DNA from 3 places in the Chryseobacterium nakagawai genome. Region 2 is predicted to be linked to each of the others. Evidence: riboswitches for the same ligand, from Rfam matches in the RefSeq annotation. Region 2 holds a riboswitch; each other region holds the start of a gene.

Region 1 (11,024 bases), 310 kb from region 2:
GCAGCCCATGATTTACGGGAACCTGTATTGGGAGCATGACGGTATGTTCTTAAAGATTGTCCGTCTACAAAAGCTAATGATACAGCATTGATGATCTCATCACGAGTTAAGCCTATCAATTTTCCAACAACAGCTGTAGAAGCCAGTTTTACCAATAATACATGATCAAGACCTACTTTATTGAAAGAGTTTTCCAATGCCATTACGCCCTGAATCTCGTGAGCCATGATCATAGCTTCCAATACCTGCTTCATTTTTAAAGGCGCTTTTCCTTCCGCAATATTGGTTCTTGATAACCAGTCTGCTGTTGCTAAAATTCCACCCAGGTTATCTGACGGATGTCCCCATTCAGCAGCCAGCCATGTATCATTAAAATCTAGCCAACGGATAATAGCTCCGATATTGAAAGCAGCCTGCACAGGATCTAATTGAAATTGTGTTCCCGGAACCTTCGCACCATTAGGAACAATTGTTCCTTTCACGATAGGGCCTAAAAGTTTTGTACAAGCTGGATAAGTTAGAGCTTCCAGACCACATCCGATGGTGTCCAGAAGACAATAATGAGCGGTCTTCCAGGCTAAATCGTTTTTAATTTCGTAGTCTAATACATAATCTGCAATATCTACTAATACTTGATCCGGTTGTGGTCTTTCATTTGAAATGTGTGATGACATCTTTGTTTTATAGTTTTATTATTAGGTAATTTGTTTATTTTCTGTCTTGTAGAGAAACGTATTCTTTATTTTCCGGGCCTGTATAATTGGCACTTGGACGAATGATTTTTCCATCCTGTCTCTGTTCAATAATGTGAGCGCTCCATCCTGTCACTCTGGAAATAACGAACAGTGGAGTAAACATAAGGGTTGGTACTCCCATTAAATGGTAAGATACCGCAGAGAACCAATCCAGGTTCGGGAACATTTTCTTTTCTTCCCACATCACGGTTTCTAACCTTTCAGCGATATTATACAACAGCATATCTCCAGCCTCTTCTGAAAGTTCTTTGGCTACTTTTTTAATGACTACGTTTCTAGGGTCTGAAATTGTATAAACAGGGTGTCCAAATCCGATAATTACCTCTTTGTTAGCAATACGCTGGCGAATATCAGCTTCAGCTTCGTCCGGTGAGTTGTAACGGCTTTGGATTTCGAAGGCCACTTCATTGGCTCCTCCATGTTTTGGTCCTCTTAAAGCACCGATAGCTCCTGTGATACATGAATAAAAATCTGATGCCGTTCCGGCAATAACACGAGCGGTGAATGTAGAAGCATTAAATTCATGTTCCGCATAAAGGTTAAGCGATATTTCCATGGCTTTTACCCAGGAATCAGGAGCTTTTTTACCATGTAAAAGGTGAAGGAAATGCCCGCCAATCGTATCATCATCTGTTTCTACATTGATTTCCTTACCATTGTGGGTGTAGTGATACCAGTACAAAAGTCCGGAACTGAATGAAGCTAATAATTTATCAGCAATATCTCTTGCTCCTGCCACATTGTGATCATCTTTTTCAGGCTGAATACTTCCAATAGCGGATACCATAGAACGCATGACATCCATGGGATGAGCCGCTGCAGGAATACTCTTTAAAATATTTCTTACAGAATGCGGAAGCCCTCGAAGGGATTTTAATTTGGCTTTATAATTTTTCAACTGAGCTCCTGTAGGCAGCTGACCATAGATCAAAAGATAAGCTACTTCTTCAAATTCTGCTTTCTCTGCCAGATCCAGAATATCATATCCTCTGTAATGAAGATCATTTCCACTTTTTCCTACGCTGCAAAGCGCGGTGTTACCTGCTGCTACTCCTGAAAGGGCTACGCTTTTCTTAGGCTTGAATGTTGGTTCGCTATTCGTTGACATTACTAATATTTTGTTTAAAAAGGTTATCTAATTTTTGTTCATAGTCATGGTATCCAATGCTTTGGTAGAGTTCTTCTCTGGTTTGCATTGTGTCTAATACATGGGCCTGAGTTCCATCTTTACGAATGTGCTCATATACATTCAACGCGGCTTTATTGGCAGCACGGAAGGCTGAAAGAGGGTAGAGGATCAATCCTACTCCTGCGTTTTTCAATTCATCAACCGTGTATAGATTGATCATTCCAAATTCGGTTATATTAGCCAATACAGGGATTCCTGTAGCATCTACAAATTTTTGATAGAAGCTTAAATCGGGAACGGCTTCTGCGAAAATGAAATCAGCCCCGGCTTCTTTATAAGCCGCTGCTCTTTCTAAGGTTTTTTCCAATCCTTCATTGGCAAAGGCATCTGTTCTGGCTCCGATTACGAAGTTTTCGTCGGTACGCGCGTCAGCAGCAGCCTTCAATCGGTCTACCATTTCTTCTTGGCTTACAATTTCTTTTCCTGGACGATGACCACAACGTTTTGCTCCTACCTGATCTTCAATATGCAGAGCAGCAGCTCCTGCTTTGATTAATGACTTTACCGTTCTGGCGACATTAAACGCTGATGGGCCAAAACCTGTATCTACATCTACCAATAAAGGCAAATCACAAACATTGGTAATACGCTGAATGTCTATTAATACATCTTCCAGCGTGGTAATTCCAAGATCCGGAACTCCTAAAGATCCGGCAGCAACACCGCCTCCCGAAAGATAAATGGCATTAAAGCCTGCTTGTTGAGCCAATAATGCATGATTGGCATTGATGGCTCCTACAATCTGAAGAGGACTTTCTTTGTGCATGGCCTCCCGGAACTGAGCACCGGGGGACTTCCAGTTTTCATTTTTAGTCATTTTAATATGTATTGTTTAGTTGAAATTTGTGCGATAAGAAAGAAGAGTTGCTATGCTGCTGCTGTGCGGTAAAAAGAAAATGATCTGAAGAAATCAGATGCGTTGTTGATGAGCATGAAGCTTGAGGTTGTTGTGAAACTCTGCAGCATGAGAACTTTGTGATAGATCTCTTGCCCATGGATGCATAATCGTGATTGGCTTGGTACATTTTTAACTTTTTACATAGATTAAACCCAATAAAAAGTTCTTGATAAACTTCACGATGTTTTGTGAGAAAGAAAAATTATGGAAAGGGGACACGGATGAGTTATAGACCTACAGAATAAGCACACGCTATTCTGCCAGTATCTACCTCAAAAATGAGATCAGTAGATAAACAATATTATCACACAATTATCCATACCGTATCATACCTGACTATAAGCTTCAGATCGCGAAAGCATCGTCACTACGAAATAGGCAGGTCTCCTGACTTGTAACAGTTTTTATCATCCTTCCCATATACCGGAGTATACAGTGGATATTGATTTGATAAAAACCTTTAGTTGTTACTTACAGTTGCGCGACAGTTCGTGATTTACACACGATTCCCTTTTAATACACCGCTAAGTGTAACCAATTTCGGTTGATAAAGAAGGTGTTAAGAACTCCTTGGTGGTAAATATAGCCATTTTATGAGAACGACAAAATATTTTATGTAAACAATAATTAATTTTGGATAATTAATTGATAATGTTTGTTTTGTGAATCTTTGTTTTTTGGTGATATGATAAAAATCAGTCTTTTTGTAGTGTTTTCTTATTACCAAATCATTAACAAATAAGGCTGAATGTTACATGAAATAAAATAAAAGATGTGTTTTTATGGCTACTTTTTATATTTGAAAATAGTGGAGTTAAGTCTTATAGCGAAGGGTGAGCACTAAGGGATGATTTTATGAATTTTAACGGGTGAATTAAGTTGAGATTATTGATGAATTTAGTGAGTTATACCATTGGCGTTCCTAAGTTTACTAGGAATTAAATTATACTTTCTCTTAAATGCTGCTGAAAAATGTCTCGGATTTTTGTACCCGATAATTTCAGAAATTTCATTAATATTCAAATCTCCTTCAAGAAGCATTTTTTTTGCCTGTTCCATCTTTGTATCATTCCAGAAATTAAAAACGGTAGTTCCAAACAGTTCCTTAAAGCCTTTTTTTAATGTAAATTCATTGGTCCCTACTTGATGAGCAAGGTCTATTAATGAACAGTTTTGGTCAAGATTGTTAATGATAAAATCTCTCACCGCATATATTTTCTCTTCATCTTTTTTAAGAAGGGATGAAGATTTGCTGTTAAAAAGCTGTTCCAACTGTAAAAGGAGAAGTTCTGCCACTTTTGCTTCAAGATAGATTCTTTTAAAAACACCTTTTCGGTCACAATGGATGATGTCATTCAGAAGTTGATACATTTCCAGACTGATCCGGTTATGATCCGGGTTGATAAGACACGAATGCTGTTTTTCAATGGCATTCCTGAATGTATTGAAGAGTTCAGAATCTTCTGGAAGAAATTTTTTAAAGAAGGCAGGGGCTAAATTGATTTCCAGGATCTGCATTTCATGACCGTCAAATTCCATCTGGCCAGACATCTGATGGGCATAAATAATGTTGTGCTGATAACTCTCAAAACATACTTTATAACCAAAATTATCTGAAAGAGCTGCACTTTTGCCCTTTAGTGAAAAATGCATCTCAACACTTTCAAAGTCTGCTTCAAAGTACAGTAATACTTTGTTTTTGAGAGAGACATTTCCAAAACCGATATGAACATTTTCAAAACAGATTTCATGATAAAACCCTTCTCCATAAGGAGGTTTCAAATGAGTAACATACTCTCTGATATCACCATCGTTTATAAAATAGGCATTGGGATATTTTCTTTCCACCAATGTTCCTCCAATTTTATCATCGTAGACTCTTAATGCCATCCTTATTTGTTTTGATTAAAATTTTCCTTTTTGCGGACTTTTTACTCCCTTTTGCATACCTCATCCTTCCGTTTTACTTATTAGTTTTGCACAAAGATAATAATTATTTAGAATGATTCTTAATAATGGGTTTTGTTTTTATCAATTGAAATCAAATAGGAAATAACAAAAAAGAAGATATCATGAAAAAAATGGAGACTATACAAGGGGAATTGACCGTGACCGGGAAAAAATACATTACACCTCATTATATCCGGATCTTTCTTACAGGGGAATGCGTACCATTGATTGCCAACACGACAATTGGAGTGAATAATAAAATTCTTATTCCGCCTCAAGGAGTTGATCGAATTTATTTCCCAGAATTTGATTATGAAAAAATGGAATGGAAGCCCCAGCCGGAGGAGACCCGTCCCGTTATCAGAACGTATACGCACCGGGGCATTGATCTTGTCCGAAATGAGATTTGGATTGATTTTGTGGCTCATGGAGATGAAGGACCAGCTTCAGCATGGGCACTTAATACAAAGGAAGGAGACGCATTGGGAATTTTAATGAAGAACGGGAAAACAGAATTGTATGCCGAGGCAGATAATTATTTACTCGTTGGCGATGCAACAGGAATTCCGGTGATTGCTTCTATTCTTGAAGATTTACCCCCTTCTGCAAAAGGAACCTGTATCCTTGAAGTAGATGGTAAGGTGGATGAGCAGGAGCTGCAGACATTGGCAGACATCAATTTTATTTGGATTCATAATGAATATCCTCAAAAAGGCAGCCGCCTTCCAGAAGTTGTAAAGCAGCAGATATTACCGGAATCATCCAGAACCGGATATGTGGCAGCGGAGTTTTCTTCAGTAAAGGAAATTCGTCACTATCTCCGTAAAGAAAAGCAATGGAAACAGGGAGAATTATATGCTTATTCTTATTGGAAATCGGGAGTTGCAGAAGATAAATCTGCAATGGAAAGGCATCAGGAAAATGAGGATAGAAATGAATAATAATGTACAATTAAGTCATGTATTGTACCAGGTACAAGACTTACATATTGCTGTAAAAAAGTTGCAGGACGCGGGTTTTATTGTAGAATATGGAACATATCCTGATAAGGCTTATAATGCTTTGATCTGGTTTGAAAAAGGGGTCTTTATCGAAATTTACCATAATTCCGGACTTCCTGGCTATATAAAATGGATGATGAAAATCTTTGGCTATCAGTCCGTTTTAGAACGGATGAGGCAGTGGGGAAACGTAAAGGAAGGCTGGTGTGAATGGTCTTTGGAGTCTACATTAGAAAACTTGAATTCAGAGAAACAGTTTTTCAAAAGCAGAAACAGCGGGTTCAGGTTTCATAAAGCTAAAAGAAAAGATATAGATGGAAATAAGCTTACATGGGAACTTCTGATGCCGGATGATATTGATTTTCCTTTTTTTATGTCTGCCTATGTTCCCAATCCCAGACCTAAAGAATTTAAACACCCCAATGGAATTGTGGGAGTGAAAAGCATAAAGGTCGGAACAGATGATTTGAATATTAGTATGTTAAATCAATTGCTTATCAATCAGGAGGGGTTAGAGCTTGTACAGGGAAAAGGATTACAAACTGTTGAATTCATCAATTCTGATTTTAAAATTGAAAATATAGTATAATCTCAGATTTTTTAGAATCAAAAATTATTAAAATAAAGAACGAAATATGAATTATTCAAGTAAAATAAACTGGTCTTTTGCAGCGGCTATCATCGTATCTATATGCTGGATCATTGGAGATGTTTTTGTTGCTGGATTTGACCCGAATCCTGCTGACTATCCATTATTTTCAAAGACTTATGCCAACCAGGTGGATGTAGAATTTGCAACCCTAATGTTAGAGGGATCGACTCCGCGATTGATGTTTGGAGCTTTAATCGGAGCACTCACAGGGCCATTGTTACTTCCGGCAACCTGGTTGGTTTTTCAGTTTTTTAAAGATACCAAAACATGGTATTCAGTGGCGGTATACTGGATTTTATTAACGGGAGCTGTCTTGTCTCCTTTAGGCCATGCAGGATTCTTTTATGTAGGAGAAATATACAAAGCAGTCTATCATACTGATCCGGTTGCTCATGCCTATCTTTTAGAAACAGGACGTGGATTTATGAAGATGCTTAATATTGCCTGGGGAGCTGCTATTGGAGTATTGGCCATTGGATGGATCTCATTTGCAGTATGTATTCTTTTGAATAAAACATTACTTCCGAGATGGATGGCTTTGCTGACGCCATTTGTATTGACTCTGTTTATCATCCCTATCAAAGGTCTTTTACCACTTCCTTACTCAGGATGGGTTGGAGGAGCGATATTCAATATTGCTTATCTGACATTCTTTGGCTCACTTCTTATCTTTTTCAGAAAAAAGCTAAACAGAGTTTAAAAAAACAGAACTAATAACGATCTCTATATATTACATTTTCAATTGGGCACTTTTTAAGTGCTCAATTTTTTATGAGCAGTTTCTTCTAAGGTGATGGGAAATATTCCTCATTGCATTTTTTGTTACAATGTATTTAAAATTATACTTTTAAGGGACAACTTCATCATTTGATATATTGACCTTCAGGGTGTTTAAAAATGAACATAAATATGAATGATATTAGAATAAAAATGACACATTATGTATTGATTGTTTTGATGATCTCTTCCATCATTACGCTTGTTTGCTGTAAAGAAAGTAATAAAAAATCAGAGCAAAATATTACGGTACATACTGAAACCATAAGATCTGTGAAGGTTGTTTCTGCCGGGGGAGAGCTGGGGTTTTCTTCCAGTACCTTGATTAATAAAGATTCCATTTATTACAATCGAACAGTGGCAGCCAATGAAGCTGAGAACCTTTCATACAGTAAAAAAGTGAAACCGGAAGACTGGAAAAAACTGGTTGCTGCAATTGATCACAAACTATTTGGTTCGGCCAAGGACGGTAAAAGTGTACAGCCTGTAGACGGAATTGATACCAAGATTATTGTAACCACGAGTGCCGGAGCTATTTCCAAAATGAATGCCTATGATGATCCTGCATGGAAAAACATCCGTGATCTGGCAGAAGGATATAGCAATTCATACAAATAATATTCTTTAAAAATACAGTTACGGAAGAATGCATTATATTTGATATTCTTATTATAAAAAGAGTTAATCTCTTTGCCCATAAAATATACCTATGTCTACATCAAAATTAAGTCTGACAGCAACTATAATTCATATTATTTTACTTGTGATACTGATGAAGTATAATGAGATGTTATTTACTTATGATTGGGAAAATGCTGTCATGTTCCTGATTGTTGGGGTTGTTATTCTAGCCTTGATATTGGGCATTGCATCAAGAAAAACAAAATTGGGAGCTGTATTGATGGTAGCCAATGGGATTTATACCGTAATCTGTCTTTTTATTTTGTTTTTCGCCTTAACTTATACTTTTAAAGTGTAAAACGTATAGTCAGAGTGAAGACCAGTTTATAGATAAATCCCTGCTCACTAAACTAAAGAGGCAGGGATTTCCATTTACTCAATGAAAAAATTGATTACATGGTTTAAAATTCAAATAACTCATAGGCTTTGTGAACAAAACAGTTTGGTGAGATGATTATCTATAAAGGCATAAAGGCAATCGCATCCACTTCTATCATCATACCATCCAATGCTAATTTTGGGACGGGAATTAAAGTACTTGCAGGAAACTTATTGTTTTTCCATACTTTATGCATTTCTTCCGTCCAGATTTTAAGCTTTTCCTGATCGTGATCCACAATCAATACTGTGATTTTAAGGACATCATCAGGCTTCAAATGATATTCTTTAAGCACTGTTTCCAGGTTTTTCAAAGCGAATTGAACTTGTTGTCTGAAATCTTCAGAAAGGTTGTGATGTAAGTCTTCACCACCACTTTGCCCGGATATAAATACATATTTTCCGTTCCCCACGCTGCTTGTAGCATGTGAAAAGGCAAAAGGAGTCGGGTCAAATAGAGTTTCCGGATTTTTAGACTCGATACTTGTCATATTTTTTTGTTTGTTGGTTTTATCGTTATTGACTTCTGAACAGCTTGAAAACATTACTATAAAAATGAGTGAAGCGAGAAGAAGCGTTTCTTTATAGATGATATTTCTAAAGTTAATCATGATTTGTAAAATTTTAATTGGTGAAGCAAAGGTAGATTCAATCATTTTTCAAAACGTTTACATATGTTGAGGAAATTAGAAATAATAATTCATAAATGAATGCTTTTGCCATTGTTATAATGACAGTACAATTTTACCAAACAAAGGTTGGATCCGTTTTTTATCTTCAATTCTTTCATGAGCACTTTGAATGTCTTCGAGAGGAAAGATACTGTCTATAACCGGTTTTACATGGCCGCTTTCAATTAATTGCGTAATATGATGAACTTCATCCCTGCTTTGTCTGGTAAAAACAAAATGATAGGTAGCATTTTTTTCCCAGGCATGAATAAGATTTTGAGGTTGAGGAATATCAACTAATGTTACAATTCTGCCATAATCAGCTAAAGCAAGCGGACTGTTTGATAATGTGCTGCCTCCAACAGTATCAATAATCACATCCACCCCTTTTCCATTTGTATGAGTTTGTATTTCCTCAATATAGTTCTTTTGATGATGGTCAATGATAATATCGGCTCCAAGATTCTGAAGTTTTTCATGTAAAATACTTTGCCCGGTTGTATAGACAAAAGCACCAAGCGATTTAGCAACCTGGATGGCTAATGTTCCGACTCCACCGGCACCACCAAGAATAAGAATGGTTTCTCCTTTTTTCAATTGTGCCCGTACTACAAGCATCTCCCAAACCGTTCCGCCAATAAGAGGAATAGAAGCCGCTTCCTCATAAGTAATATTATCAGGCATTCTTGATAATGAGGATTCATTGGTAATATGATACTCTGCATAGCTTCCGATACTGCCAAAGCGTGGTGAATAATACACCTTATCACCGGGCTTCCAGTTTTTAACAGCATCACCTACCGCTACAATATCACCTGCAATATCGTGCCCTGTTATCATAGGTAAATCAAATAATGAGGCATAATCTCCCCGTCTTATCTGATAATCCAAGGGATTCACAGATGTGGCTTTTACTTTTACCAACACCTGAGAAGGATTGGTGATAGATGGAGTAGGAACGTCTGCAAATTGAAGGGCTTCCGACCCACCGTAATTTTTAATAACAATAGCTTTCATAATAAGATGTCTGTTTATTTAATAGTTGTTATTGAGGAAGCGTTTTCATGAATTCAAGAATCTCAATACCGATTTCCGTAGCATGGGTTTCCAGTGCGAAATGTCCGGTATTGTAAAACTTGAGTCGGGCATTTGGAAGGTCTTTTTTATAAGCTTCTGCACCTTCTGGCAAGAAAAAGGGATCTTTATTTCCCCAGACTAATAAAAGTTTTGGCTGATGCTTTCTGAAATATTCATGAAATTTGGGATATAAAGCGACATTTGTTCTGTAATCTTTAACCAAATCAAGCTGTATTTCTATATTTCCAGGTCTATCCAGGAACTTTTGGTCTAATGTATACGTTTCAGGAGCGATTAAAGAAATATCTGAAACTCCATGATGGTATTGAAAATAGGTAGCTTCTTTAGAAACAAAATCTTTCAAAGAAAGCCGATTAGCTTCTGAAGGTTCCTTCCAGTATTTTTGTATAGGATTCCATTCTTTGCTTAACCCTTCTTCATAAGCATTTCCGTTTTGAGAAATAATACCTGTTATTTTCTCCGGATTATTCAGGGCAAGGCGTAATCCTACCGGAGCACCATAATCAAAAATATAGACTGCAAAACGTTTCATCCCCAGCTTATCAATGAATGCCTGCATTGTATTGGTAAGGTTATCAAATGTATAATTGAACTGCTGATGATCCGGAGCATCAGAATACCCAAATCCTGGTAAATCGGGGGCAATGACATGGTATTTCGTACTCAATATGGGAATGAGGTTCCTAAACATGTGTGATGAGGTTGGGTAACCATGTAGCAAAAGGATTGTAGGAGCATCCGTAGAACCTGCCTCTCTGTAAAATAGATTTAAGTTGTTGACTTTGATGTTGCGATAATGAACTGATTGATTTTCCATAATGTGATGAGTTAAAATTGATTTTTGAGTAGATTGGGCCATCATTAGAGTATTGGTGAATAAACCAATTGACAGACCTGTAATGAGTTGTCTGAATGTTATTTCCATTGGATTCTTTTTGTGATCCCAAAATTAATACGGATATTTGATTATTAAA
Region 2 (11,024 bases):
ATAGCCCTAACAAATGAACAAAGCCCTGTAATTTTTGGTGACTTTAATTTTGACGGAACCGAAGATCTTGCCATAAGAAATGGGAATATGGGAAACTACAGTTCGGCATCTTATGATGTGTATGTATTCAACAGCACCAGAATGTCTTTTGTAAAAAGTGCAGAACTTACAGATTTAGGGTCAAACTCTTTTGATTTTTTCGAAACAGATCCGGTACGTAAACGTCTTATTGCCTATGGAAGATCAGGATGCTGCAATTTCTTTACTACAGAATATGAAGTCATTCCAAATAAAGGACTCGATAAAGTGCTTGAAAAAGAAGAAGACGAAAGCGAAGATGGCTATGTGAAAGTTATCATCAAAGAAAAAAAGAATAATAAGTGGACTACCAGAACCAAGGTATATCCATCAGATCAATATAATAGAGGAAAGTAAAATGAAAATCCAGAAAGAAATCGATTTTATCCTGGCTGTAGATGCCTTAAAAAATGTACAGAGAAGAAATTATAATGCAGATGATTCCAGAAGAGAGAATACAGCCGAACACTCCTGGCAGATCATTATTCTGGCCCAAATCCTTTATCCCTATGCTAAAAACCGTATGGATATTGATTTGTTGAGAGTGATAAGAATGCTTTCCATTCATGACCTTGTCGAAATTGAAGCGGGTGATACTTTTCTTTTCGACGAAGCTGCTATGGTAGGAAAGTTTGAAAGAGAAAAGATGTCCGCACAGAAAATTTTCGGAATTCTGGATGAGCCTTTACGTTCGGAATTCTTCAATCTATGGCTTGAGTTTGAGGAAGAGGTAACTCCGGATGCCATTTTTGCCTGTTCTATTGACAGGATTATGCCTTTTATTCTGAACTCCTATACTTCAGGAAAAAGCTGGACAGAGGCTGGGGTTACCGAAAAACAGATCAGAAATATGCTTGAAAATGCCATTACCAGAGCTTCGGATGAAATGGGAGAGGCCTTTGAACTGCTACTGAAGAAAGGTTTGGAAACGGAAAAAGTTTTAAGATAAATTGTATGAAAAGTTTCGGGCGGCCAAAGGCCGCCCGAAACTTTTATTTATAGGATCTGAATTGGTTTCTTGAATTCATCAATTGCTACAAAGGTAAAGTCTCCCACAATTGCTTTTTCTCTTTCGTAAGAATACATTTGTTCTGTGTAGATCTCAACACTTACTTTCATACTGGTTTTTCCAACGTATGAAACTTTTCCGATCAGTTCTACAATTGTTCCGGCAGGAATTGGTTTTTTAAAATCGATCTTGTCACTGCTTACTGTTACCACTCTTTTTCTTGCGAAACGGGTGGCAGCAATAAAGGCTACTTCATCCATAAGCTGCATGGCTGTACCTCCGAAAAGAGTATCGTAATGATTGGTTGTGTTAGGGAAAACCGCTTTGAAGATTCTGGTTTCTGCAGCTTCAATTCTTTCTTCTGTAGTCATATTTCATTATTAATTAAGGCGAAATGAAATAGTATCAAAACAACAGAATAATGACAGGAACGTTGGAAGCCCCTGAAACAATCCATCAGATCAATAAAACTTCAAATCGCGAAAGTTTCTTGTTTAAGAAATCGGCAGGTCTCCTGACTTGTAACATCTTTTACCTCCTTCCCATGCCTCGCACAGTGGATCTTTTGATAAAGATTTTAGTTACTTACAGTTGCGCGACAGTCCGTGATTTTCACACGGTTCCCTTTTAATCTGCGGTTATGCAGAACCAGTTTCTATGATGAATAAGTGTAAAACTTTTTCGGCTGCAAAATTAATGAATTTATTCCGGATTATGATAAATAATCTGGCTGATTACTCTTCCCTTCTTGATCGTCCATAGAGTAGTGTATCTGTACTCTCCGGAACCATTGATCATATAAAGGAAAATGTTGTCATTGTCCAGAGAAGTTACGCCTATATTGTTGAAATCCATGGTAGGCTGGAACATATTTTTGATGGCTTCTCTCACGAAAACAGAACCTCTTCCAGGTTGTTGAAGTCTGATTGATTTAATTTCCGTCATTCCTTCAGGAAGATCATTTCCAATTCCCCATGGCTTTACTTTATCAATGGTAAGAAGCTTTCCTTCGGTATCTTTTTCCTTTTTACGGTAACTGGCATTAGATGGATACACGTCAATCACCACTTTACTTCTTTGGGCAGTAGGAATTTTAGGGTCAGAATTATCTGTAAAGATCAGTGATTTTCCGTTTTTAGATTTAGAAGGTGTATAGGCGGGAAGCTGATCAACAAAAGCAATACGCTCTTTGTTTACCATTCCTTCTTTGTCAAGGGTTTCATAGCGTACAAAAGGTTTTTCCTCGTCCTGCTTTTCAGGGTATTTGATCCAGATCCATTCCGTTTCTCCGGGAGCAGGTTTTACATAAACAAAAACATCCCCTTTACGCATACGGATCTTATCTACAATTTTCCTGTAGTTATCCTTATGTACACGTACATTGGCGTAGCCTTCTTCAGCTTTTACAACACCAAAAGGAACTTTATTCTGACCTTTAACAAAGGCTAAAGAAAAAATACTGAAAGCAGACAGGTACAATGCTTTGTTTACTGAAATCATCTTAACAAATTTTAGATTCCCAAATATATAAATTAAATGTTTTTTGGATGGGTAAAATAAAAAGGTATTTATTGAAATTACCAATACCCTCTAAATAATTTATAAAATTCTTCATCAGGAATGTAGTACTTGTCATTTTCCAGTAGCCATTTCAGGGACTCTTTGCTAAGGTTTAGGCTGTCATAGGTTTTGGTTTTCAAATACTTTTTTTGTCCATCCACGATACTGTATATTATTTGCCCTGTTTTATCATCTATCAATAGGGTTCTCTCTTTTGTCGTTCTATCTTCTGGATGTGGAAAAAGTAAAATATACCAATAGGAATGGATGTCATTAAAAGCTCTATTAATACCTATATAGGGAGAGCCAAATGAATCCGCTATAGCCAAAAGATCATAAAAATTCATTCTGAAATGAGAGTCATGGTCTATTTTCTGTTGTAATGTACCATCTTCAGAATAGGCATACCATATCCCTGCCGGATAGCCGGAAGCTTTTATTCCATATCCAAAATGTCTTATGGTATGAATGAAGCCATTTTTATAGAAATCAATTTGGGTCTGAATTGCGTTAGAGAATTGCTGGGTATAACCTGAATTTTCAGTTGTTCTTGTATATTTCTGTATATCTCTTTTGCCTGTCATAATAGAATATATTACTCCGTCCTTGAATTCATAAGTGGTTAATGGAATAACGCTGTCAGCTTTGTCTTTCAATTCTACAGTATGTGTATTGGTGTCTTGATTATAGGTTTCGGTGTAAAATATCTCATTGACAGGCTGCTTTTGTTTGGCATAGGAAACCAGAGTCTCATAAGTAGGTATAATTAGGTTTTCCTTTGAAATATCATCAATTTTTATCGTACTGAATTTTTGTGCAGGATTTGGTGTTTTCTGCTGTGCATTCATAAAAGACAAAATACTGAAAATCCCAATTAAAAATACTGAGCGATAGATCTTGTACATATTAGAATAGTTTTTGATCTATAAATCTTGTACTAAGATTCTGATCTTTGATTAGATGAATCATAAATAGCCTTTGGATCATTTTTAAGATAATAAGAAAATACTCCAAAGAATAAAAAAACAAGCAGGAATAAGACCCCACACACATAAAAAGCAGTTCCAAAACCATAGCTGATGGTGACGCCGCCGCCCAATCCCATTCCAACTTTATTATTTCCGAGACCTTCCATCTTGGATTGGAATGTTAAATAGAAAGTTAATAAAGAGATAAGACCTAACAGGGAAATAGCAATATGATAGATGTATTTTTTCTTAATACTTTTTATCAGATGAATGACAATTCCTGCAATGGCAGCTAAAAAAGCAAGAATGATAAACGGACTTGGGGGAATATTCTCTTTGTTATTTTTATCATTGGAAGCATTAAGTGGTGAATATTCACTGTCAGCATTTGACGATGAGTCATTAGAATCATTTCCAAAAGCGGACCCAAAGGGAGAGTTCTGTTTTAAATTTTCTTTCATGCGTTCATTCATTGTCTGTTTGGAAACTCCTGTTACCAAATCTGTTCCTTTAATAGACATTAAGGTGGTATCACCACATTTTATCAAGAAAAAGGGAAAGAAAAAACATAGAATAATGACAGTGTAACTTGGTATTGGAATAAGGTCTGATAATACTTTTAATGGCTTCATAATTATTGTTTTTGTTAAAAATAAGAAATTATCATGAGAATATACAAAAGAAAAGAGAGCATCCTCAGACACTCTCTTCCATTATTGTATTCAATTAATTTTCAAATGTATTAAATTCTCTCTAGTTCATCTGCATCAATCGTCGTTTTGAAAGTTCCGTAATTGACAATCACTTTATTTCTGGAGATTTTCTCAATCGTTCCTACGCTGGTACTTCCGGTAATTCGGACACGCTGCCCTATTTTCATCCATATTTCGCGGTCACTCTTGCGTTTTTCTTCCAGTTTTTCGTTGGTTTCAGCAATTTTTTCAATCACTTCTTCCTTTTTAAGCTGTTGTGTGATCTTTCTCTTAACCACCTGAAGACGTTTGGATTCATCCTTATCAGCACCAATCTTTCTAAATTTTTCCTGTTCAAGCAGTTTCACAAAGTCCTTCACCACATCTTTTCTGGATTTTCCTTTTGTATAGCTGTCAATGAACGTTTCAATCTTATTCCCGAATTGAAGTTTACGGTGTTCCTCTTCATAAAGTTTCTGGAAATTGAATAGTTTCTGCTGAAGTTGGTCATTCAGTTTCTGAAGATTATCACGCTTGTCTTCTACAGATTCTTTTCTTTCCGCAAGATCCGATTTCAGTTTTTCAACCTCAAATTTCTCCTGTTGAAGCTTTACAATCGTTTTATCAAGATTTACAATGTCATGTTCTACCTTTTTCTTAGCAGAATGAATGATGAACCTTGGGATTTTATTCTTTTCAGCAACTTCAAAAGTAAAAGAACTTCCTGCTTGGCCAACCTCCAGTTTGTACATGGGCTCCAGGGTCTCTTCATTGAAAAGCATTGCCGCGTTCTGAGCATTTGGAAGCTGCTCTATAACCAATTTGATGTTGGTATAATGCGTTGTAATGATCGCAAAGCTCTTCTTATCGTAGAAAAATTCCATAAAACTTTCAGCCAAAGCACCTCCCAATTCAGGATCAGAACCCGTTCCAAATTCGTCAATCAGTAAAAGTGTATTTGCGTCAGCCTCACGGATGATTCCAGACATTTTCTTTAACCTTGATGAATAGGTGGATAGATGGTTTTCAATGGATTGGTTATCACCAATGTCAGTCATGATTTTTTCAAAGAAAAACATTTCGGACTTTGGATGAACAGGGACCAGAATCCCACTTTGAATCATCAATTGCAGCAAGCCTACTGTCTTTAATGTAATTGATTTTCCACCGGCATTAGGTCCGGAAATACATATAATTCTATTATGATCCGTTAAAGCCAGAGTTTGTGGATGAATTGTTTTGTTCTCTACCTTATTTCTCAACCATAATAAAGGATGGAAAGCATCTTTCAATCTCAATGTTCTATGACGGTTGATCTTTGGAAGAACTCCGTTGATAAGCTCTGCAAACTTAGCTTTAGCCATTACCAGGTCAAGATCAAAAATATACACCTGATATCTCCAAAGTTGAGGCTGGAATTCTGCCAGTTCAGCAGTAAGCGTTCTTAAAACTTTATCAATTTCTTTTTTCTCTTCCTCTTCATTCTCACGAAGCTTGAAATAATGTTTTACAACACTGTCCGGCTGGATATAGGTGATAGATCCGGTTTTTGAAATGCCCAGGGTTCTTCCCGGAACTCTTTTCTTAAATCCTGATTTTACCGCCAACACCCTTTGGTCATCAATAATTGTTTCCCTTATATCATCCAAAAAATCACTCTGTCCATACGTAGTCAGAGCACGATTGAAGTTTTCCTGAATCGCTTTTTTAGCATGCTGAATCTCAGTTCTTATCCCTTTTAAAGCTGGAGAAGCATCACTTTTTACCTCACCAAACCGGTTGAATACTTTATCTACCTTCTCGATGATTTCTTTTCTGAATTCCAGTATAGAAACTTCTTCCAATAAAGTAGGAAACGTTTCTGGCATGGTAGGCAAGAACTTTTGCAATCTTCCGATCTGTTCTGTGATGGCTTTTATTTTGATGAAAGCACTGTTTTCCAGACGGTAATTTTCAATCAGCATCAGTTTCAGCTCACTTTCAATATCTTCATACTCATCAAACGGAATTGCATTTGAACTTTCAAAACTCGACAGATATTCTGATGTTTTTTTCAATGAAAGTTCCGCCTCGTCAATTTCCATCGGACGAAGTTGAAGAATTTTTTCTCTTGTTTTCGGAGAATACGCAAATGGGGAAATTTCCGCGAGCAATTGCGGAAACTCTAATTCGTCTAAATCTTCTTTATCTATATACACAGTGCAAATTTAGTGAGAATTTTGATTATTACGTATATTTGAGCGATTTACAAAATAGATTGATGAAAGAATTATTGTTTACTCTGTATTTCTTTTCAGAGATTGGATGATAATTTTTAATGAAAATATGAAACTTGAAACAGAAAGACTGGTCTTAAAAGAGATCCATGAAGGTCATATAGAAGATATTCTTCGAATTAGAAGTAATGAAGTAACCAATCAATATGTGCGAAGAAATTCTCCTAAGAGCAACTATGATGCATTGGAATTTATCTTACACATCAAAAGAGAAACTCAGAATAAGAAAGTTTTTTTTGCGGGAATTTCATATAAAAATGGTTGGAATCTTATCGGAACAATTTGTCTGTGGAACTTTTCAGAAGATAGGAAGACCGCAGAAGTCGGATATGAACTGCTGCCGGATTATCACAGGAAAGGAATTATGTCTGAAGCTCTCAGTGCTGTTTTGGATTATGGATTCAAAAACTTGCAGTTACAGAAGATTGTTGCAATTACCAGTCAGTTTAATGAAAATTCTAAAGGACTTCTTTTAAAGCATCATTTTATCCTTGAAGAAGGTAAAAAAGACGAAGGTCATCCGGATAATATTATTTTTGGTTTAAAAAGGAGATAAATGCTGATAGATTTCTATTGCTTCTATAGTGTTATATCATTTTTAATCAAAAATAAAAGTGAAGATATTTAAAGTCTGAATTATGCTTTTATTTTAATATTAATTACTTTTGCAGTATGACCTGGACAGAAATTTTAGCCCCGATAAAAAGCACTGAATACTTTACGACCCTTTGGGAAAAAGTAAAGAACGAATACGCAACCACCAAAGTTTTTCCTCCGAAAAATCAAATTTTCAGAGCGCTTGAACTTACACCGTTTGAGGACGTTGAGGTAGTGATTATCGGTCAGGACCCTTATCATAATGATTATCAGGCGAATGGATTGTGTTTTTCTGTTTCTGAGCAGGTTACAGCGCCGCCATCTCTTAAAAATATTTTTATCGAACTAAAAGATGATCTTGGAGTGGTAAGAACTTCCAAAGAATTAGATGACTGGGGGAAACAAGGGGTTCTTTTGCTAAATGCAACGTTAACGGTACGGGCACATACTCCAAACTCTCATAAAGATCTTGGTTGGGAACAATTTACCAACTTTATCATCAAGGAGATTTCAGATAAAAAAGAAAATGTAGTCTTCGTATTGTGGGGAGCTTTTGCACAGAAAAAAGCCGAACTGATTGATCCGGCTAAGCATTTTATATTGAAGTCCGCACACCCGTCACCGTTTTCTGTTTATAGAGGATTCTTCGGAAGCAAACCTTTCTCAAAAATTAATGAATATCTTGTATCCAAAGGAAAGAAGCCTATTTCGTGGTAGTGTCAGATGAAGCCCCGGCTTTTTTAATACTGACTCCTATCTTATATTTTCCATTTAATGCTGTGGCTCCTTCTGATTTAGGATATGGAGTTACCTCTTGTAACGTAATAGTATAACCGTTGAAATCTGTCGATTGGCGATAGTTTCGATTGGGGAAGTCCATGCTTGCAAGGTTCAGAAGTACAGGTCGGGTAGAGGTTCCCATGACTTCAACTTGTGCAAGAGCCACTCCGGCCCAGATACAATTTACGCCTTCAGGACAACGGCTGTCTTCAGAAATCCCTTTGAAAGTAATATTCATCTGATATTCTTTCAGGAATTTATTTTCTCCTTCATTCAGGTAAATGAGATCATTCTTCTGATCATTAGACTTTGTATTGGTTGTCATTTCAGGGGCTTTTGTGTCCGCCTTAGCTTTCTTTTGGGCATCGCATCCCGTTAATGCGAAAATTCCCAGGCTGAATATAATGGCTTTATGGAACATGATTTTTCTTTTTTTGAGTTAAATAATATCAAACATATTAAGAAGTACTACCAAAAACATTGCCACACCTACTACAAAACTGAACCCGGTACCATAAATAAATCCGATTAAAGCCCCTTTAGTAGATTGTAAAGCTTTGTTCATGTCTTTACTGTCGTGAAGCATTTCACCAATAAATACACCTGCAAACATTCCAACCAGAAAGCCTAACGGAATTGGAATGAATATTCCCACAATAGTTCCTATTACAGAACCAATGCTTCCCCAACGTGTTCCGCCATATTTTCTGTTGGTTCTTGCGGGGATCACATAGCTTAAAACCACAGAGGCAGCTGTGAGGATTCCGAAAGCCCATACATAGAGCATGGGAAGATCAGCGTCAGTTCCGAATTTGTAGATCAGCAAGCCACAAATACTTAATAAAAGTCCTGGTAAAACAGGGAGGAATGTTCCCAATATTCCTACAAACAATAAAATAAGACAGAGAATATTAATGACAGTTGTATCCATTCTTTTCTTTAAAATATAAACGAAGATATGAAACCTTAGTGATTCAACAAATAGGCCTGATTGTGAAAATACAGGAGTTTCCTGAATAGGATAAAGAAATTTTGTGCCCCTTTTAAAATTTGGGATGAAAATTGATTGTGAATAGTAACATCATCATCCTTAATTTTATAAATTTGCTGTAATGAAAGATGACCTACAGGATACCAAGAACTATTTGCAGGAAATAAGCGAGCAGTTGTACATTTATATCACCCAGATTTCACCCTCCGGGCTGGATTGGGTTATTCATATTATTGTAAAGTTGGCATTGCTTTGTGCAGTATTTTTAATTGTAGACTTTGTTTTTAAATTTGTTATCAATTTTATTTTCCGCCTTTTTCACAACGAAGAAAAATTTCCGGTTCTTAAATCCATCTATCAATCCAAAATTACCAATTCAGTAGCTCATTTTGCGGCTCTGACTATAGTAGGAGGGATACAGGGCTCTATTTTTCCAGAAGGAGCATTACCTAAGACAACAATTTTTATCATACGCTGTGTTAATCTGGGATTGGTAATGATTCTTGCAGGCATGTTGTACAGATCATTAACCGCATTGAGAAATTACTTTTCTATCAAGCAGGATTTCTATAAAATTATGGCATTAAATGCCATTTCAGAAACAATGAAAATCCTTGGACTCTTTGTGTTTACGGTTGTAGGTATTTGTGTGGTCTTCGGGATCAAAGGAACAACCATTGTAGGAAGTTTGGGAGCTATTACAGCAGTTTTGGTGCTTGTTTTCAGAGATACTATCTTAGGGTTTGTAACAGGAATTCATGTAGCGACTTCCAAGAATATGAAAGTGGGAGACTGGATTAGTATTCCCAAATACAGTATAGAAGGCAATATTACAGAGATCAGCCTTCTGACTACAAAAATTACCAATTTTGACAAAACGGTTTCCACTATTCCTACCTATGATTTCCTGACTACGGAGATCAAAAACATGCAGATCATGTCTGAATCCAATAACAGGAGAATTAAAAAATCTATTTATTTCAATATCAACTCCTTTAAGTTTCTTACGGATGAGGATATTGAACGGTTAAAAGAAATTAACCTTATTGCAGATTATCTGGAACAGAAAAGAGTGGAGATCAGGAGAGAAAAAGAAAGCCTGAGTAATAACGATAAAATTATTAACGGAAGGCAGCTTACCAATATTGGTGTTTTCAGATATTATGCACAGAGATATATAGAAAATGATCCTGATATAGAAAAGAATGCAACAAGAATGGTTCGCCAGCTGGAAATTACTCCGCAAGGTCTTCCGCTTGAAGTGTATTGTTTTGCGAATGATTCCAAATGGGAACATTTCGAGCAGATCCAGGCTGATATTTTTGATCATTTATTGGTAGCATCCAAAGAATTTGAACTTCAGGTGATGCAGGTAAGTGTTAAATTATAAATAGAAAGCGTAAAGCAAGCAGTTGAACTCTTTCCAAAAAATAAATAAAATTTTAAATGATAAAGAAATTAGAACACCAAAAAGAAGCAATAAGTCTGGATGAATTTCCAACTTTTGGCTTCACTTTCTAACTTCTGCTATCTAATATCTAAATATAAAAATGACAAAACTAAGCGTAAACATCAATAAGATTGCGACATTAAGAAATGCAAGAGGAGGTGAAACACCGAGTGTGACAGAAGCTGCTATAAAGATTCAGGAATTCGGTGGACAGGGAATTACGATTCACCCAAGACCGGATGAGAGGCACATTACAAGAAAAGATGTCTATGATCTGAAGCCATTGGTGACGACTGAGTTTAATATTGAAGGAAATCCACATCAGTCTTTTATTGATATGGTATTGGATGTGAAACCTGAACAGGTAACTCTGGTTCCGGATGCAGATGATGCCATTACTTCTAATGCAGGATGGGATACGAAAAAGCATCTGGACTATCTTACCGAGATTATTGCAGCGTTTAAAAATGCAGGTATTCGTACCTCCATCTTTCTTGATCCTTTACCTGAGTTGGTAGAATATGCAGCAAAGACTGGAGCAGACAGGATTGAACTGTATACAGAAGCATATGCCAAAAATTATCTATCCAATAAAGAACAGGCGATCAAACCTTATTATGACA
Region 3 (11,024 bases), 1.1 Mb from region 2:
AAACTAACATGTGCCGATTCATGTTTTGAAATTTGCATGAAAACGGTTCTGTCTGCATTGGGGATCAACCCTGCAGTAGATAGTCCTTTACTGTAATATTCATCTTCAAGATATTCCAGTACCAAAGCTAATTGTAGAGCATCGGTTAAAGTACTTTTTAACGCAGTACCTGTAACCTGTTTAGTTACTGTTTCTGCTTTTGCCGGCGTTGCCATTAAGACGCCTAAACCTAGTGGAACTGCTGCTACAGCTGCTTTTTTACCGAATAATGACATATTCGTAATTGTTTCTAATCTTGAGGCTTCCGTTGTAAAAAATTTATCATGGGAAAGCTTATCTAATAATTTAAGAATATTCATAATATAAGTTTTTGAAGATAAATAATTAATTAATGCCTCTTTCTTTCCATGTGAAGCGGTTTTTGATAAATCCGCCGGCAGCCATTATAATGTCTTTAGGCTCTTTGGCGAGGTCAAGGCCATTGGCATCTATTACATCATCCCCTGAAAAATCTGCAGATCCAGGGTTAATCAGATTTCTAATAGCTGAGGCGTGTCTGGCTTCTACCGAAACTATTTTCCCTGCAATAACTAGATAAGCAGCATTGGTGATGTATTTTCCTGCACCATTATATGCTGCTACACCAGTATCTTCCAATGCTTTTGCTGTTGCTAATACAGAATTTCTGTCATTAAAATTTACACTAGGGTACTGAAAATCCAGTTTTGGAAGAACATTCTGGGTGGCTCCACTGATGGCTGCCTTGAAAAAATCCCTGTGAATGACTTCATGGTGATATAAATCTGTAAAAACTTCTTTTTCAATACTGGAAATACCTGCATAAAAATTATTGACTACTTTAGTATAAAAATCAGCTTCCAGCTGCTCAAGAGCATAAGCATAATTTAATACACCTATATCGCCCGTTCCAAGATCAAAAATCTGGTTATCATCCATCTGTTGAAAATCATCGTCATCATTACAGCCTATCATGGTAAGACCTGCGATGGCCAATCCCACTCCACTCAATTTTAAAAAATTTCTTCTTCCTGTGTCAAGAGTAGCACCTTGATTAGAAACATGAATTGTTTTTTTCATAATATTAATTTTTTAAGTGTTTGATTATATGATAAGAAGAAAAAACAGCACATTCAATATGCTGTTTAATTTTCTATTGGTTTTTTAGGGCATCAGAACCGTATCAATTACATGAATAACACCGTTGGATTGGTTAACATCAGCAATGGTTACTCTGGCGCTGTTTCCTTTAGCATCTTTTACATAAAGGTCTTTTCCTTTTGTCCAGAAAGTAAGTTCTTCCCCTTGTACTGTTTTCATCATGCTTTTTCCGTTTCCTGCTTTTACAGCGGCCCATATCTCTTTAGCACTGTATTTTCCAGGAAGAACATGGTAAGTTAAAATACTGGTAAGCATCGCTTTATTTTCAGGTTTTACAAGGTTTTCTACCGTTCCTTTCGGAAGTTTTGCAAATGCAGCATCGGTAGGAGCCAATACAGTGAAGGGACCCTTTCCTTCTAACGTTTCTACTAATCCTGCAGCTTTTACCGCAGCCACTAACGTTTTGTGATCTTTAGAATTTACGGCATTTTCAATAATATTCTTTGAAGGGTACATCGGAGCTCCTCCTACCATTACTGTTTTTTCTTTCATCATTTGTGCAGTTACCTTCCCACTGAAAGCAAACGATAAAGCTACCATTGCTAAAACTGTGATTTTTGTTCGTGTGTTCATTGTAATATTTTTTTAAATTAATTATAGTTAATTTGTGCTTTTAATATCATTTACGAGCTTGGTTTTATTTTAGATTGAAAAAAAATGAAATTTTATTTAACAGTCTGTAAATCAGTGTATTATTTTTTAGTTGGAATAAAATCAAGACAAATGGAATTCATACAAAATCGTTTTCCGGTCGGTTTTGGGCCATCTTCGAAGATATGCCCCAAGTGAGAACCACATCTTCCACACAAAACTTCTGTTCGAACCATATTGTAAGAAGTATCTTTTCTGTAGGATACACTGTTTTTACGGATAGGCTGATAAAAAGACGGCCATCCGCAAGTGGTAGCAAATTTTGAAGTAGAAAGAAAGAGTGCATTTCCACATACAGCACAATAATAAGTTCCTTTCTCATCAAGCTCATAATATTTTCCTGTAAATGCGGTTTCAGTAGCTCCTTCTCTTGCGACCTGATAGAGTTCAGGCTTTAAAATCTTTTTCCATTCTGTATTGCTTACTTTCAGTGGAGATTCAGCAGTGCGGGAATAATAAGGATTTTTAGTTTTAAAATGATCAGTCTGTGCTTTATATTCTCCGGCTGCAACTGTCATACAGCTTATTAATAGTAGTTTTGATATTATATTTTTCATAATTATTTTTTTTTAATTTTTATCTTAATATCATATACGTAATAAAAGAATATTCGGATTTTGTTGGGGATATGATTTATTTTATTACATTTGGGTAGAAAAATAAAAGCTATTAAAACAACCTGCTCAGAAGAGGAACTTATCGTTTTACTAAAAGAAAAAAACGAAAATGGTTTTCATTATCTGTATGACCACTACTCCGGTGCGTTGTATGGGGTTGTTCTTCGTATTGTTCAGTCTAAAGAATATACAGAAGAAGTCCTCCAGGATGTTTTTGTTAAAATTTGGAATTCTATTCATCAATATGATGCTTCTAAAGGAAGGTTTTATACCTGGATGATCAATATTGCTCGTAATACAGCAATTGATTATTTGAAATCTAAAGGATTTCAGAACGAACTTAAAAACCAATCTCTTCCCGATTTCGTATATAACACTGCAGAGCTTTCAACACAGAATAACTCATCCGATTATATTGGATTTAATAATGTGCTGAAAGGGCTGGAAGTTGACAAGCAGGAACTTATTAATCTTGCTTACTATCAGGGATATACCCAGCATGAAATATCCGAGAAACTGAAGATACCGCTGGGAACTGTAAAAACGAAAATGCGGAATGCATTGATGAAATTAAAGGATTTGTTAAAAGATTATCAATAAATTGAACACTAAAGAATACATATCATCCGGAATTATAGAATCTTATATTCTAGGCCATGCTTCTCTTGACGAAGCAGGGATTTTGGAGTGTGTGATGAAAAATAATGCCGAAGTTAAAGCTGCTTTTGAAGAAGCACAAAAGACTTTGGAAGATTTGGCTACAGCTCAGGCTGTAACACCTCCTGGTGAACTGAAATCTAAAATATGGAACGCGATTCAGGAGAAGCAGACGATTGAAGAAAAAATACCTTCTATTCCGCTATCTAATCCAATATCGAAAGATCAGGAGGAAGGCAAAGCCAAAGGAGAAATTCAGAAGAATATTAATTGGAAAGCCTATGCTGTTGCAGCATCTGTTTTATTCCTTGTAAGTATTGCAGGCAATTTATTTTGGATGAATAGCCATTCTTCAACAAAACAAGAAATGACAAAACTGGCAGCCGAAAAACAATCTCAGGATGCTGTTATGAAAAAGATGGATCAGAAACTGAATATGTTCTCTAATCCGGATATGCAGATGGTGATGTTAAAAGGTGTAGAAAAGCATCAGGACGCCAAAGCAATGGTTTTCTGGGATAAGAAAACGAAAGAAGTTTACCTCAATGCAGAGAATCTTCCTAAAGCTCCTACAGGTATGCAGTATCAGCTTTGGGCTATTGAAGACGGAAAGCCTGTAAATGCAGGAATGTATTCTGAAAATAAAGATAGCGAGATTGCATTGGCTACCATTTCAAAAGCACAGGCTTTTGCCATCACGCTTGAAAAAGAAGGTGGAAGTATTGCTCCTACCATGGAAAATATGTATGTAATGGGAGGAATATAGGTCCCTATTATATTCATGTTCTATTGGTTAAAAGCTTTTTATTATTTTTAAAGGATGCTTTTAGAAAAACTATTTAAGGAGTTCAATGTAGAGGTCAATACATTTAATACCGCTGAATCTGAACTTTTTGACCAATTTTTTGAAAAAATACAGCTTAAAAAAAACACATTTCTTATTCGGGAAGGTGAATTAGAGAAATACAGTTATTTTATATTCAATGGAATAGTACGATGCTGGACTTTAAATCATAAAGGTGATGAACAAACCTTCTGGTTTTGTAAGGAAGGTTCCTTTTCTTTGTCCAATATTTCATTTACACTTCAAGAAAAGTCAACTTTTAATGTGCAAACGATTACCGATTGCGAAATATATAAAATTGATTACCAGCAAGCAGTACAACTTTACGATGCGATTCCCGGTTTGAAAACAGCCTTTGAAGATTTAACAGCCAGATTGTTGAATAAGCTTTTAAGTAGAAATATCGACCTGATAAAATACACTCCCGAACAGTATTATTTACAGATGATGGAAGAATTTGGAAGTACGTTCAATTGTATTCCATTAAAGGATATTGCTTCCTATTTAGGGATTACTCCACAAGCTTTAAGCAGAATACGCAAACGGATTTTTTAACCCAGGTTCAGTGGTTGAGAGGTAAAAAATACGATTTTTGCTACTCAAAATTTATGACTATGATAAGAGAAATACATGAAAGAGATTATCCTTTGCTAATGAAAATCTGGGAAAGTTCTGTACTCAATACCCATGATTTTCTGAAAGAGGAAGATTTTAATTATTATAAAAAAGAAATTCCCGGTTATTTTGAACATGTTACTTTATTAGGGTTTGAAGAAAATGGAACTTTAGTTGGATTTATGGGAATTGCTGAAGGAAATCTTGAAATGCTGTTTATTCATAACGATTATCGTGGTAAAGGGGTTGGTAAAAAACTGATTCAGTATGGAATCAATCATCTAAACGTAAGTAAAGTAGATGTGAATGAACAAAATGCTCAGGCCGTGGGCTTTTACCAATATATCGGATTCCGTGTTCTTGATAGATCAGCATTAGATAATCAGGGTAAAGAATATCCTATTTTACACATGGGATTATAATTTGGTAAAAGAATTTATATGATAACCAAAAAGCATCCAAATCGGATGCTTTTTTGATTTTCTATGAGGTTGAAAAATAGTTAAGATGCATATTCTACAGACGCTTCTTTAGCAGCAGCAACCATAGCAATTAACGCTTTTTCCGTTTCTTCCCAATGTCTGGTTTTTAATCCACAATCCGGATTGACCCAAAGCTGACTGGCAGGAATTACATCCTGAGCTTTTTTCAGCAGTTCAATCATTTCTTCTTTCGAAGGAACTCTCGGAGAATGAATGTCATAAACTCCGGGACCGATCTCATTAGGATATTTGAAATCTGCAAAAGCATGTAGAAGCTCCATTTGTGATCTTGAACACTCTATTGTAATCACGTCGGCATCCATATCTGCAATATTCTTAATGATATCATTAAATTCCGAATAGCACATGTGAGTATGAATCTGGGTAGCATCTTCTACTCCACTTGCTGATATTTTAAATGCTTCTACTGCCCATTTAAGGTAATTTTGCCAGTCTGTTTTTCGTAACGGAAGACCTTCGCGGATAGCGGGTTCATCAATCTGAATAATTCTGATCCCTGCCTTTTCAAGATCCTGAACTTCATCACGAATGGCAAGAGCAATCTGTTTACAAGTTTCAGAACGGGGCTGATCATCTCGTACAAATGACCATTGTAATATGGTTACAGGACCTGTTAACATTCCTTTTACCCATTGATTGGTTTGTGACTGAGCATATTGAGACCAGTATACGGTCATAGGTTCAGGTCTGGAAACATCTCCGAAGATGATCGGAGGTTTTACGCAACGGCTTCCATAGCTTTGTACCCAGCCGTTTTTAGTAAAGGTAAATCCATTCAGTTGCTCTCCGAAATATTCCACCATATCATTACGCTCATATTCTCCATGTACAAGAACGTCTATTCCGATACTTTCCTGCCAACGAATGGTTCTTTGGGTTTCTTCTTTTAATAAAGCATCGTATTGTTCTGCCGTTAGTTCTCCTTTTTTAAATTTCGCTCTCCAGGTTCTCACTTCTGCTGTCTGTGGAAATGATCCGATGGTTGTAGTGGGGAATAAAGGAAGCTGCAATGCCTTTTGTTGCTCTTCTTTGCGGATATGGAATGAATTTTTTCTTTGTGAATCTTTCCCAGTCACAGCATTCGCTCTAAGTTTTACATTTTCATTATGAATCAATGAAGATGTTTTTCTATCTGAAACCGCTTTTTTATTTTCTTCAAAATCCTGAAGAATATTCTCATCAGAAGTTTCTGAAGCTAATTCTTTCAGGGTAACCACTTCTTTTACTTTTTGTTTCGCGAAAGCGAGCCAGTTTTTGATTTCAGCATTAAGACTGGTTTCAAAGTCTAAATCACATGGTGAATGAAGCAGGGAGCATGACGGAGCGATTAAAATTCTTTCAGATCCAAGTGTTTCAGTTGCTTTTTTGATAAAGGATAAAGATTTTTTGTAATCATTTTTCCAGATATTTCTGCCGTCTACGATTCCAAGAGATAAGCTCAGATGTTCAGGAATAGAATGAAGAACATCTTCAAGTTGTTCAGGATTTCTTACCAGATCAAGATGCAGAACATTTACAGGTAATGATGTAGCAAGAGCTAAATTATTCTTTAATCCTTCAAAATAAGTGGTTACAATGAATGTAAGCTTTGGAAACTGTCTTTTAAGTTCAGCATATACAAAAGTATAGACTTCTTTTGCTTTTTCATTGATATCTAATGCTAAAAAGGGTTCATCAAACTGAATCCATTGAGCACCTTGACTTTGTAGTTTTGAGATAATCTCAACATAGACCGGAAGAAGATTGTGGGCAAGATCCAGTTTATCAAATCCTTCTTCCTTCTCTTTTCCTAAAAGCAGATAAGAAACGAGACCGATAATCACAGGTTTTGCATTGATTCCCGCCTGTTTGGCGCCTGCAAATTCATTGAAAATCTTATCTGAAGTAAGTTTGAATTGCTGGTTTTTATAAAATTCAGGAACGATGTAGTGATAATTGGTATCAAACCATTTGGTCATTTCCATGGCTGTGATATCTAATTCATCTTTCTGGTATCCTCTTGCCATGGCAAAATAAAGATCCAATTCAGAATTATTTTTTTTAAGGGCTACTTCATGATAGCGCGTTGGAATAGCACCTACTACCAGACTCATATCCAGAACCTGATCGTAATAAGAGAAATCATTACATGGAATAAGATCAATTCCGGCTTCTTTCTGAAGGTTCCAGTTTTGACTGCAGATGGCTCTTCCTACGGTAAGAAGTTCTTCCAAAACAATTTTACCTGACCAATATTGTTCGCAGGCTTTTTTAAGTTCTCTTTTGCTACCAATACGCGGATAGCCCAAAATGTGAGTTTGCATTTTTACAAATTTTAAATTAAACTTATTTTAAATGCTCTTTTCATGCTTCGGAATGCTTGGCTGGGATAGAAAAATTTGAAATCAATGATACAAGTGCATGGTACTACTTCATCCGGAGATAAAATGTACTGCAATATATCATCTGTATGACTCAAAAGCTTCAGATCGCGAAAGCATTGTCAATTCAGTAAAGGCAGGTCTCCTGACTTGTAACGGTTTCTGTCATCCTTCCCGCTTTTGGCAGTGGATATCCAAGTACAGAAACCTTTGGTGTGTTACTTACAGTTGCGCGACAGCTCGTGATTTTCACACGATTCCCTATTAATTTACCTTAAGTAAAACCTTTCCTGTTTGATGAAGATTGTAAAGAACTGATCTTTTATCAATATCAAGTCTGATAAAAGATTTTAATTTTGTGTAAAATTATTAAAACAGAATATAATAGCAATTAAAAGTAAATTATTAGGTTAATTAAACTTTTTAAATGGTATTATAAAGAATATAATTCTGTAAATTTGAATGATTTTAAACTCTAAAAGAATAATATTCTGTGGAACAACTCGATGATAAGGATTTAAAACTCTTGAAACTGCTTCAGAACAATGCAAAACTGACAGTTAAAGAGCTGGCAAAGGAAGTTAATCTATCTCCGTCTCCTGTTTTTGAGCGGGTAAAAAGGCTTGAGCAGGAAGGTTTCGTGAAAAGATATGCTGCAGTTCTGGATGCAGAAAAGCTTAATCGTGGATTTACGGTGTTTTGTCAGATCAAATTAAAAATTCATGATCGGTCCGTGGGTTATGATTTTGTAAAAGAAATTCTGGAAATTCAGGAAGTTGCAGAATGTTACAATATTTCCGGAGATTTTGATTTTTTATTAAAGGTTCAGGTTCGGGATATGAAACACTATCAGGATTTTGTATTCAATAAGCTAGGCTCTGTAGATTCTATAGGGAGTACCCATAGCACATTTGTAATGGCTGAAGTAAAGAACAACCATGGACTGACTCTGTAAAGTAGAAAAGTATGGTTTGTTTATCTGTATGAATTGAAAAACCTCTTGGTTATTGAGATTCATTTTGTGTAGAATCTCCAGATTTATAGTTCTACCTAAAGGGTTTGATGCAATGACATATTCCTACTTGGGAAATAAAAAACCGCTCTTTTCAGAGCGGTTGTACTTTTTTAACTTTTAATGGGCTGCTGATTAGCAAGTAGAACCACACTCTAATAATTTGATGTGGATTACACCATTAACAACACACTGTGTTTGGCATAAAGCGTTTCCTACAACGGTACCAACACCGCCGATAACTCCACCTACTGTAGAACCTACACCGCCAACAACACCGCCAACGATAGTACCTACTCCTCCGATAACGCCACCAACAACGCCACCTAGACCACCGATTAATCCTCCAATTGGATCAAGTAATCCTTCTCCTGAAATAGATTTTAGTTCGTTTCTGTCTAGTTTTTTGAAATTTTTCATGATTAAAATTTTATATGATTAATACATCACAAATATATGATAAATAACAATAAACTCATATTATTTTGAATAAAATAATTAAACAATTTTATTATTTAATATTTCGTTAATATAAATGGATAATATTAGAAATATCGTTTTTATTTGTATCTTATTGATTTACTAAATTTTAAAAAACATATCTCAAATTTTAAATATTGGAGTTAATATTTTCAGTTTAAAAGAACTTTTTTATGGTTAATATTTAAAATTTGTTAGAATGGGTTTTTGAGGGAAAAAAGCTACCATGATACAGTAAAAATCAGATGTTTTATCTACCAATTTTGGAGTCTTTGTTTAACAAATAATAAAAATCTTCAAATTTTATGGTAAAAGCTGCTTGTATTATTGATAAGAGGAGGCAAAATTCGTATTTTTGTGGACATATTTCTATCAATGTCAATTTTTTCAAACAATATACGCTCTCTGAGAGCTAAGAGAAAGCTTTCTCAACAAAATGTAGCTGATGACCTTACGATCTCCCGAGTGAGATATTCTAAATATGAAAATGGAATTTCGGAACCTCCTATTGAACTTCTCATCAGGATATCCAAATATTTTCATGTGAGTATAGATCTGTTGTTGTCTGTGGATCTTCAAAAATATGCCACGGAAGATATGCTGAAGCTTCCGGATAATAGAATTGTTCTTCCTGTAGCAGTGGATGATCTTGGAAATGATACCATAGAAATCATTCCGCAGAAAGCTTCCATGGGATATTTGGAAGGATACAGTGATGTAGGATATATTGAAAGCCTTCAACGTATTGCCCTACCCTTTTTAAATAATGGTAAATACAGAGCATTTCCGGCAGACGGAGATTCGATGCCACCATTCAGAAACGGTTCTTATATTGTAGGAAAATATGTAGAGGGAATTGACGAACTGAAACCTGGAAAAACCTATGTTTTTATTACTCAAAACGATGGGATTACCTATAAGCGTTTTAAGGAACATAAAGGAAATGCGATCTGTGTAAGTGCAGATAATTCTTTCTATGAACCTTATGACATTGCATTTGAAGATATCGTAGAGATCTGGCAGTATGCGTCAGGAATTTTCCCGGAAGATTTTGAACCGGGAGATTATGAAAGCTACAATTTCAAAGAAATGTTCAGGGAATTAAGACAGGATATCAAAGAATTGGATAAAAAAGTGTCTACACGTCGTAGAAAGTCTTCGAAATAAATCATGTAGTAACATGACAAATAAACAGGCTCTTCAAATTAAATTGGAGAGCCTGTTTTAAAACCAAATAAAAATGTTAATATGATATGAAAATACTTTTTAGTTATATAGGAGATGCTTCCAGCATTAGATAATGAAGATCTGTATTTTTAATATAAGGCTGTAAAAGCTGACTTCCTGGCCCATAGGCTGCTACTTCCACATAATCTCCTGAGTGATCCATACTGATCCAGCCTACTGAATTCCTGCTTTTCTGAATTTCTGAATAAAGCTTGAACGGTAATTTCTTATAATTATAAAGTCCTTCTTCTTTTTCAAGTCCATTATAAAAACTTTGCAAGTGTTTGGCTTCATCATCGCTTAATGTCAGTTTGTTTGCTTCATATATCCAATCTTTGATATCCTTAGCTGAATGATCTTTGTGGATTTTATTCAGAATATATTCATTGGTATATTGATAGGATGAAATACTATTGAAGTTTCTGGTAGCATCTGTCCCATAAATTATTCCTGGATTGGCATTTCCATGATCTGTGGTAATAATTACCAGGGTATTTCCATCTTTTTCAGCAAAATCTATTGCTTTTTTCACAGCATCATCAAATGCCAGTTGATCGTGAATCAATGCGGCTATATCGTTGGCATGAGCTGCCCAATCTACCTTACCTCCTTCTATCTGAAGAACAAAACCTTCCGGATGGTCCTTCATATGATCAATAGCAGCTCCTGTCATCTCTGCTAAACTCGGAGTATTCTCAAACTCAGAAAGATTAGCCTTGTCGATGCTGTAAGGCAAAGCTCCTGTATTGAAGATTCCTAATATTTTGTCTTCCTTTTTAATCGTTTTTAGATCGTCACGATTTTTCAGAACTTGATATTTCTTTTTTCTGTAAACAGAATAGAGATCTTTTTGGTCTTCTCTTTTTAATGGATTAAAAA

The links. Region 2 has a riboswitch for cobalamin ahead of EL260_RS19210 (acyl-CoA thioesterase). Riboswitches for the same ligand answer to the same signal wherever they lie in the genome.
Region 1: another riboswitch for cobalamin. It lies ahead of prpB (methylisocitrate lyase); the one in region 2 lies ahead of EL260_RS19210 (acyl-CoA thioesterase).
Region 3: another riboswitch for cobalamin. It lies ahead of metE (5-methyltetrahydropteroyltriglutamate--homocysteine S-methyltransferase); the one in region 2 lies ahead of EL260_RS19210 (acyl-CoA thioesterase).

Annotation. Positions count from the first base shown of each region.
Region 1 is NZ_LR134386.1:3,954,097-3,965,120, reverse strand. It holds gene EL260_RS17895 (bifunctional 2-methylcitrate dehydratase/aconitate hydratase) at 1-674, opposite strand, end outside; gene prpC (bifunctional 2-methylcitrate synthase/citrate synthase) at 709-1,863, opposite strand; gene prpB (methylisocitrate lyase) at 1,850-2,761, opposite strand; cobalamin riboswitch at 3,203-3,396, opposite strand; gene EL260_RS17880 (helix-turn-helix transcriptional regulator) at 3,740-4,732, opposite strand; gene EL260_RS17875 (siderophore-interacting protein) at 4,915-5,733, shown strand; gene EL260_RS17870 (VOC family protein) at 5,726-6,382, shown strand; gene EL260_RS17865 (DUF6796 family protein) at 6,429-7,145, shown strand; gene EL260_RS17860 (hypothetical protein) at 7,355-7,840, shown strand; gene EL260_RS17855 (hypothetical protein) at 7,932-8,201, shown strand; gene EL260_RS17850 (RidA family protein) at 8,362-8,892, opposite strand; gene EL260_RS17845 (zinc-binding dehydrogenase) at 9,007-9,969, opposite strand; gene EL260_RS17840 (alpha/beta fold hydrolase) at 9,998-10,975, opposite strand.
Region 2 is NZ_LR134386.1:4,260,681-4,271,704, reverse strand. It holds gene EL260_RS19220 (XAC2610-related protein) at 1-435, shown strand, start outside; gene EL260_RS19215 (HD domain-containing protein) at 437-1,027, shown strand; gene EL260_RS19210 (acyl-CoA thioesterase) at 1,075-1,458, opposite strand; cobalamin riboswitch at 1,575-1,755, opposite strand; gene EL260_RS19205 (hypothetical protein) at 1,790-2,587, opposite strand; gene EL260_RS19200 (hypothetical protein) at 2,665-3,552, opposite strand; gene EL260_RS19195 (hypothetical protein) at 3,585-4,247, opposite strand; gene EL260_RS19190 (endonuclease MutS2) at 4,358-6,505, opposite strand; gene EL260_RS19185 (GNAT family N-acetyltransferase) at 6,633-7,139, shown strand; gene EL260_RS19180 (uracil-DNA glycosylase) at 7,256-7,897, shown strand; gene EL260_RS19175 (hypothetical protein) at 7,884-8,381, opposite strand; gene EL260_RS19170 (DUF456 domain-containing protein) at 8,400-8,891, opposite strand; gene EL260_RS19165 (mechanosensitive ion channel family protein) at 9,073-10,341, shown strand; gene EL260_RS19160 (pyridoxine 5'-phosphate synthase) at 10,502-11,024, shown strand, end outside.
Region 3 is NZ_LR134386.1:3,112,565-3,123,588, reverse strand. It holds gene EL260_RS14100 (ferritin-like domain-containing protein) at 1-359, opposite strand, end outside; gene EL260_RS14095 (ferritin-like domain-containing protein) at 385-1,098, opposite strand; gene EL260_RS14090 (fasciclin domain-containing protein) at 1,183-1,752, opposite strand; gene msrB (peptide-methionine (R)-S-oxide reductase MsrB) at 1,872-2,348, opposite strand; gene EL260_RS14080 (RNA polymerase sigma factor) at 2,478-3,047, shown strand; gene EL260_RS14075 (anti-sigma factor) at 3,049-3,870, shown strand; gene EL260_RS14070 (Crp/Fnr family transcriptional regulator) at 3,925-4,503, shown strand; gene EL260_RS14065 (GNAT family N-acetyltransferase) at 4,563-4,985, shown strand; gene metE (5-methyltetrahydropteroyltriglutamate--homocysteine S-methyltransferase) at 5,066-7,369, opposite strand; cobalamin riboswitch at 7,545-7,730, opposite strand; gene EL260_RS14055 (Lrp/AsnC family transcriptional regulator) at 7,920-8,381, shown strand; gene EL260_RS25590 (bacteriocin-like protein) at 8,574-8,858, opposite strand; gene EL260_RS14045 (XRE family transcriptional regulator) at 9,294-10,085, shown strand; gene EL260_RS14040 (alkaline phosphatase) at 10,189-11,024, opposite strand, start outside.